DNA from 2 places in the Stenotrophomonas sp. P5_A9 genome. Region 1 is predicted to be linked to the other one. Evidence: riboswitches for the same ligand, from Rfam matches in the RefSeq annotation. Region 1 holds a riboswitch; the other holds the start of a gene.

Region 1 (3,395 bases):
GCCTGGTCGGTCTGGCGACGACCCTGCAGCTGGCGCACCTTGCTCTGCTGGTCGCTCAGGTCCTGCGCGGAGACGAAGTGCCTGCGCTGCAGTTCTTCATAGCGTTTGAGCTGGGCCTGGGCGTTGTCCAGCTCGGCCAGGTTCTGCTGCTGGGTGCCCAGCGCACGCGACAGCGCCACCTGGTAGGCGCGCGGATCGATCTCGGCGATCAGGGCGCCGGCCTTGACGTGCTCGCCCTCGCGGAACGACAGCCGCAGCAGTTCGCCATCCACGCGGCTGCGCAGGCTCACCGTGTGCAACGGGGTGACGGTGCCCAGCGCCTTCAGGCGTACCACCAGGTCCTCGCGTACGACGGTGGCCACGCGGACGGGCGTGGCGGCAGCGGCAGGCGCCGCGTCGGCGGCCGGTGCCGGCGCGAGCACGCGCCAGGCGATGGCGGCGGCGGCCAGCACGGCCACGACCAACAGCGGTTTGAACAGACGACGGGAACGCGAGGGCAGCGGGGCAGACATGGGGCATCCTGCGCGTGCGCCATACGGCGAACGCGTCCATGGTTTACCGGCCCGTGGGGGCAGGCGGGGCGAAGTGGGGTTGTCTGGCGGGGCCGCTGGTCGAATGCCGCAGCGTGGCTGGATGCCGACCCGGGAGGGTCGGGGGCGTCATGTTACCGCGTGCGGCAGTCTGCGCTCACATGCCCTTGGTCATGGGATGCAATGAACGCTGCGGTACCGACCGTTGGCCGGTACAAGGTCGCCCGGCCAACGGCCGGGCGCTACAGGTGCATTGAACGTTCCGTTCAATGCACCTCGTCGCGGTAGACGAACTTGGGCATTTCCCAGTTGAAGTGGATCGCCAGCAGGCGCAGCAGGAAGCCACCGCCCAGGCACCACAGCGTGGCCGCATTGAGCGACACGCCCAGTTCCAGCAGGCCCAAGTAGGCCGCGCCGGTGAACAGCGTGATCACCGCATACAGTTCCTTCTGGAAGATCAGCGGCACCTCGTTGCACAGTACATCGCGCAGCACGCCGCCGAAGGCGCCGGTCAGCATCCCGGAGATCAGCACGATCGGTGCGGCGTGGCCGGCCTCGCGCGCCACCGCGCAGCCGATCAGGGTGAAACAGATCAGCCCGAGTCCGTCCAGCACCAGGAAGGTGCGGCGGAAGTGGTGCATCCAGCGCGCCACCCAGGTGGCGATCAAGGCCGCGCAGATGGTGAAGCCCAGGTACTCCGGGTGTTTCACCCAGCCCAGCGGGTAGTGGCCCAGCACGATGTCGCGCAGCGAGCCGCCGCCGAGCGCGGTGACGCAGGCGATGATCACCACGCCGAACAGGTCCATGCGCCGCCGCCCGGCCGACAGTGCGCCGGTCATGGCTTCGGCGGAAATGGCGATGAGGTAAATCAGGGAGAGCAGCATGGCGGGAACTCCGGGCAACGGCAGGCGAGGACGGAACCACGCACACCACACGCCAGCGCAGGGCACTGTCGTGGGATGGGATTCCGTTGCCGCTCCCGCTGTCCTTTTGCCTGAGAGTTCAGTGGCCAAGGCCACGTGCCCCTTCGGCGGGTCATTGAAGACCTCTCTCCAGATCGGCGTGTCGGATGCATGGTTGGTGGCTGTGCAGCCACCGGCCTGAGCGATTATGGGAGCCTGCGCCTTCGGCGGGCGCCAGCGCGGCGCCTCTCTCCTGCATCCGGGCCGGATTCTAGCAGCCAGCGACCCCGCGCCGGTGGATAATCCCGGTATGCCCGCTGAACCCGCCCCCTGGTACGTCTACCTGCTGGAATGCCGCAACGGCAGCTACTACGCCGGCATCAGCAACGACGTGGCGGCCCGCTTCCAGGCCCATGTGGACGGCAAGGGGGCCAAATACACCCGCGCCAATCCGCCGGTGAAGCTGCTGGCGATGCGCGCCTACCCGGACCGCGCCACCGCCTCCAAGGCCGAATGGCAGCTCAAGCGCCAGCCGCGGGCGCGCAAGCTGGCGTGGCTGCAGGCGGTGGAATCGGCGTAGCGCCGGACGCTGCGGGCCGCGCGTCGCTTGTTCGCGTGTTCGCCGCCGACATACCATCGTGCATCTGCCGGTGATCGGCCTGCTGAACCCCTGGAGTGCCATGTCCCGCGACCTGATCCTGTACCCGGAAGACGAAAACGGCGATGTGCTGTGGAACATGCTGCAGGACGGTGATGACCTGTCGATTCCCCGCGAGGTGGATTTCGCGCTGATCTTCCCCACCGAAGACGTGGCCATTGCCTTTGCCGTGCACCTGCTCAAGAACGAACAGAAGGTGTCCTTCGCCCGCTACGAAGGCAACGACGAGTTCCCCTGGCAGATCCTGGTGCACCCGCTGATGGTGCCGACCCACCACAACATCGCCGGCTTCGAAGGCCTGCTGGGTACCGAAGCCATTCCCTACAGCGGACGGCTGGATGGGTGGGGGTGCGTTTCGCAGGGCTGACGCCCTTCAGCACGCCACGTACTGCACGCGACCCCGCCCTTCATTCGCGCACCTGCCGGAGAGCACCGATGTCCGCCCTGTTCCTGATCCTTGCCGCCGCCGCAACCGCCCCGCCCGCCGCAATCGTTCCGGATCCGGCCACGCTGGCGGCCATCGAGGCGACCTGTTTCGATTACGTGGACGGCCAGCTCGAAGCCGATCCACAGCGCGTCGCACGTTCGCTGCACCCGGACCTAGCCAAGCGCGCCATCCTGGGGGATACCCCGGACGAGCGGCTCGGGCTGCGGCGGATGTCCAAGGAAGAGCTGGTCGGGCTGACCCGGCAGGGCGCTCTGAAAACGCCGAAGGAGCAGTGGAACCGCAGCTGCCGGGTGCTGGACGTGACCGGCAACGCCGCCTCGGTGCGGCTGGAAACGCCATGGTTCGTGGACTATTTCCACATGGGCCGTTTCGGCGCGCGTTGGGTCATCGTCAATGCGCTGTGGTACAGCAAGCCGAAGCAATGAGCCCGTCCAGTGTCACCGAACAACCTCGCACATTCCGGGCAAGCGTTACATCCTGATCATCGCGATGACGTCTCATCCGGATCGGGCGCAGACGGGATGGCCTTCCTCCGCCGATCCTCACGGTCATCCCCGAAAATGATCCGCGCGCTGCGCTGGTAGCTCCAGTATGCCACCGCCCAGTTAAGCAGCACCACGATGCGGTTGCGGAAGCCGATCAGGAAGAACACGTGCGCGGCCAGCCAGAACCACCAGGCCAGCACGCCGGACAACTGCAGCCTGCCCAGGTGCACGATCGCGGCCATGCGCCCGATCGTGGCCAGGTTGCCGAAGTCCTGGTACTTGAACGGCCCGGGCGCGGGCTTGTTCTCCAACCGTGCGCGGATGATCGCCGCCACATGCTTGCCCATCTGCTTGGCCGCAGGCGCCACGCCG
Region 2 (3,395 bases), on a different contig from region 1:
CAGTACCCACTCGCCGTCGCGGCGGACGATGCCGGCCAGCAGCGTGCGCTGCTGGTCACGCAGCTCGGCATGCGGCTCCACCGGCGGGGTGGCGGCCTGCTCGCGGTTGGCAGCCTGGGTTTCGCGGCGCCGGCGGATGTCGCGGCGCAGTTTGGAGGTGGTCGACATCTGGAACGTCCGGACTGCATCAAAGCGCAAAGGATACCGCACGGGCCCGGCCGGGCCCGTTGAGGGCCGCCGCCCGGCTCGGTCCCGCACCTTGCCGTGGCGCCGATAGCCCATGACGGTGATGGCCTGCCGATCGATGCCGCAGCCCTGACCAGGTGCCGCCGGATCGCCAGCACCACGCCGGCCACGCCCGCGTCGCCCGCCATCGTAGCGTGCGCGTGCGCTTATTCGATCGGCGTCAGCACGTCACGGCGGCGCTCGCAGTGCCGCTCCCAGTACCAGAAGCTGCCACCGATGGCGAAGAAGCCCGCGTAGCCCAAGGCCAGGTGCAGCGGGCTGCTGCTGAGCATCGGCGAAACCACGCCGGCCACCACGGTGTTGATCATCAGCTGGATGAACATCTGCATCGAGGAGGCCAGGCCGCGCTGATGCGGGTACATGTCCAGCACGGCGAGCGCCAGGATCGGGAAGATCAAGGCCATGCCGACGCCGCCCAGGAAAATCGGCATCACCGCCCACGGCAGCGCGATCTGCGGTACCGATACCACGTAGCCGACGTTCAGCAGCGCCGAGACGGCGCACAACGCAAACCCGATCGCGATCTGCCGCTGCGCCACGATCCGCCCGGCCATGCGGCCGGACAGGAACGAGCCCACGGTCATGCCGCCGATGGTGGGGATGAACAACCAGGCAAAGCCGCCCTCGCCCAGCTTGAGGTGTTGCATCACAAACACCGGTGCCGAGGCGATGTACAGGAAGATGCCGGAGAAATTGAACGCGCCTGCCGCGGCCAGGCGCAGCAGGCGCGGGTTGGAGCCCATCCGCACATAGCTGCGCAGCAGTTCGCGCATCGACAGCGGCGTGCGCGCTTGGACCGGGTGGGTTTCCGGCAGCCATTTGCCGGTGGCCAGCAGCAGCACCACGCCGAACAGCACCAGGAACCAGAAGATCAGCGGCCAGTCGCCGCCGCCGAGCAGGATCCAGCCGCCGATGATCGGCGCGATGGCCGGGGCGACGCCGAAGATCATCGACACCTGGCTCATCAGACGCTGCGCGTCGGCACCGTGGTACAGATCGCGGATCACTGCGCGGCCGACGATCACCCCGACCCCGGCGGTGACGCCCTGCAGCGCACGGAACACCAGCAGCGTGGTCATGTCGCGCGACAGCGCGCAGCCGATCGAGGCGCCGATGAACAGCACCAGCCCGCCGATGATCACCCGCTTGCGTCCGAACGCATCGGACAACGGGCCGTGCGCCAGGCTCATCAGGCCGTAGAACAGCAGGTACACGCTGATGGTCTGCTGCACGGCCACCTGGTCGACCTGCATGCGGTCGCCGAGCAGCAGGAAGGCCGGGAAAATGGTATCGATCGAGAACGGACCGAACATCGCCAGGCCTGCGAGCAGCAGGGCAAGGCGGCGGGTCGAGGGTGAGGCGGGCGTCATGCGGTCTTCCGTCTGGGCCGTGCGCACTGCACGGCGGGCGCAAGCCCGGAACGGGCGGCACCAGATGAATACGAGGGTCCGATGATGATAGGCCTTTGTACCGCCGGGCACCATCGCCGGAGGCCCGAGAGGGGCGCCCATACCACCCCGTATTCATGTGCCATGGGGACGCAGCAGAGAAAGCCGCTGGGCTATAATTGGCGGGCACCATGGTGGGAGAAGCGGACACCCGCTGCCGAAGGCGCAACGCCCGTAATCGCTCAGGCCCGATACCACCCGTACCAAAACTCTGGAGAGACCGGCCCATTGCCGGCGCCGAAGGGGCACGAAGCACGCAGATGCGCGCTTTTAAACTCTCAGGCAAAAGGACAGAGGGGCACCCAGGAAGACCGCAAGGTCCGGTGGATCGCTGTCGCCCGCGACACGCCCTGGCCCCGGCTGCCTTCCGAACGTGCGTGCCCACTCTTCGAGATGCCAGCCATGTCCCAGAACACTCCTTCCCTGCGCGAGCTTGAACACAGCCACGCGTTCGTCGAACGCCACATCGGCCCCAACGACGCTGAAATCGCGCAGATGCTCGACGTGGTCGGCCACGCCTCGCTGGACGCGCTGACCGATGCGATCGTCCCGGCCGGAATCAAGTCGCCGGCCCCGCTGGACCTGCCCGAGTCGCTGACCGAAGTGCAGGCACTGGCCAAGATCCGCGCCATCGCCGACAAGAACCAGGTGTTCCGCACCTTCATCGGCCAGGGCTACTACGGCACGCTGACCCCGAACGTCATCCTGCGCAACGTGCTGGAAAACCCGGCGTGGTACACCGCCTACACCCCGTACCAGGCCGAGATTTCGCAGGGCCGCATGGAAGCGCTAATCAACTTCCAGACCCTGTGCGCCGACCTGACCGGCATGGAGATCGCCAACGCCTCGCTGCTGGATGAAGCCACCGCCGCCGCTGAAGCGATGACCCTGGCCAAGCGTTCGGCCAAGTCCAAGTCCGACACCTTCTTCGTGCACGACGCCGTGCACCCGCAGACGCTGGAACTGCTGCGCACCCGCGCCGAGCCGATGGGCATCGTGCTGCGCGTGGGCACCCCGGCCGAGGCGATGGAGGCCGAAGCCTATGGGGTGCTGCTGCAGTACCCGGACACCTTCGGCCATATCGGCGACTACAAGGCGCTGGCCGATGCCGTGCACGCCCGTGGCGGCCTGGTCGCGGTGGCGACCGACCTGCTCGCGCTGACCCTGATCGCCGCCCCCGGCGAATGGGGCGCGGACATCGTGGTCGGCAACTCGCAGCGTTTCGGCGTGCCGTTTGGTTTCGGTGGCCCGCATGCCGCCTTCATGGCCTGCCGCGACGCCTACAAGCGCTCGATGCCGGGCCGCCTGATCGGCGTCTCGGTGGACGCGCAGGGCAATGCCGCCTACCGCCTGACCCTGCAGACGCGCGAGCAGCATATCCGCCGTGAGAAGGCCACTTCCAACATCTGCACCGCGCAGGTGCTGCTGGCGGTGATGGCCTCGATGTATGCCGTGTACCACGGCCCGGAAGGTCTGACCCGCATCGCCCGCCGCACCCATCGCCTGGCCGCGATCCTGGCCAGCGCACTGCGCGCTGCCGGCGTCAATGTGGGCGAGCATTTCTTCGACACCCTGCACGTCAAGGACGTCGACGCCAAGGCGATCCACGCCAAGGCCGCGGCCGCACGCATCAACCTGCGTGCGATCGACAGCGATGCGGTCGGCATCAGCCTGGATGAAACCGCGACCCGCGCCGACATC

Evidence for each region. A riboswitch is a leader RNA that binds a small molecule or an ion and turns the genes downstream of it on or off. The one in region 1 is predicted to bind glycine.
Region 2: linked by a shared signal. The riboswitch ahead of gcvP (aminomethyl-transferring glycine dehydrogenase) and the one ahead of AC1DR7_RS05825 (trimeric intracellular cation channel family protein) in region 1 are both predicted to bind glycine.

Annotation. Positions count from the first base shown of each region.
Region 1 covers NZ_JBFULC010000013.1:12,697-16,091, forward strand. Annotated here, with positions in the region: gene AC1DR7_RS05820 (MdtA/MuxA family multidrug efflux RND transporter periplasmic adaptor subunit) at 1-512, opposite strand, end outside; gene AC1DR7_RS05825 (trimeric intracellular cation channel family protein) at 797-1,414, opposite strand; glycine riboswitch at 1,505-1,596, opposite strand; glycine riboswitch at 1,605-1,698, opposite strand; gene AC1DR7_RS05830 (GIY-YIG nuclease family protein) at 1,743-2,012, shown strand; gene AC1DR7_RS05835 (ribonuclease E inhibitor RraB) at 2,113-2,457, shown strand; gene AC1DR7_RS05840 (nuclear transport factor 2 family protein) at 2,526-2,963, shown strand; gene AC1DR7_RS05845 (NAD(P)/FAD-dependent oxidoreductase) at 3,020-3,395, opposite strand, start outside.
Region 2 covers NZ_JBFULC010000041.1:21,025-24,419, forward strand. Annotated here, with positions in the region: gene AC1DR7_RS13670 (hypothetical protein) at 1-168, opposite strand, end outside; gene AC1DR7_RS13675 (multidrug effflux MFS transporter) at 393-1,616, opposite strand; glycine riboswitch at 1,896-1,998, shown strand; gene gcvP (aminomethyl-transferring glycine dehydrogenase) at 2,097-3,395, shown strand, end outside.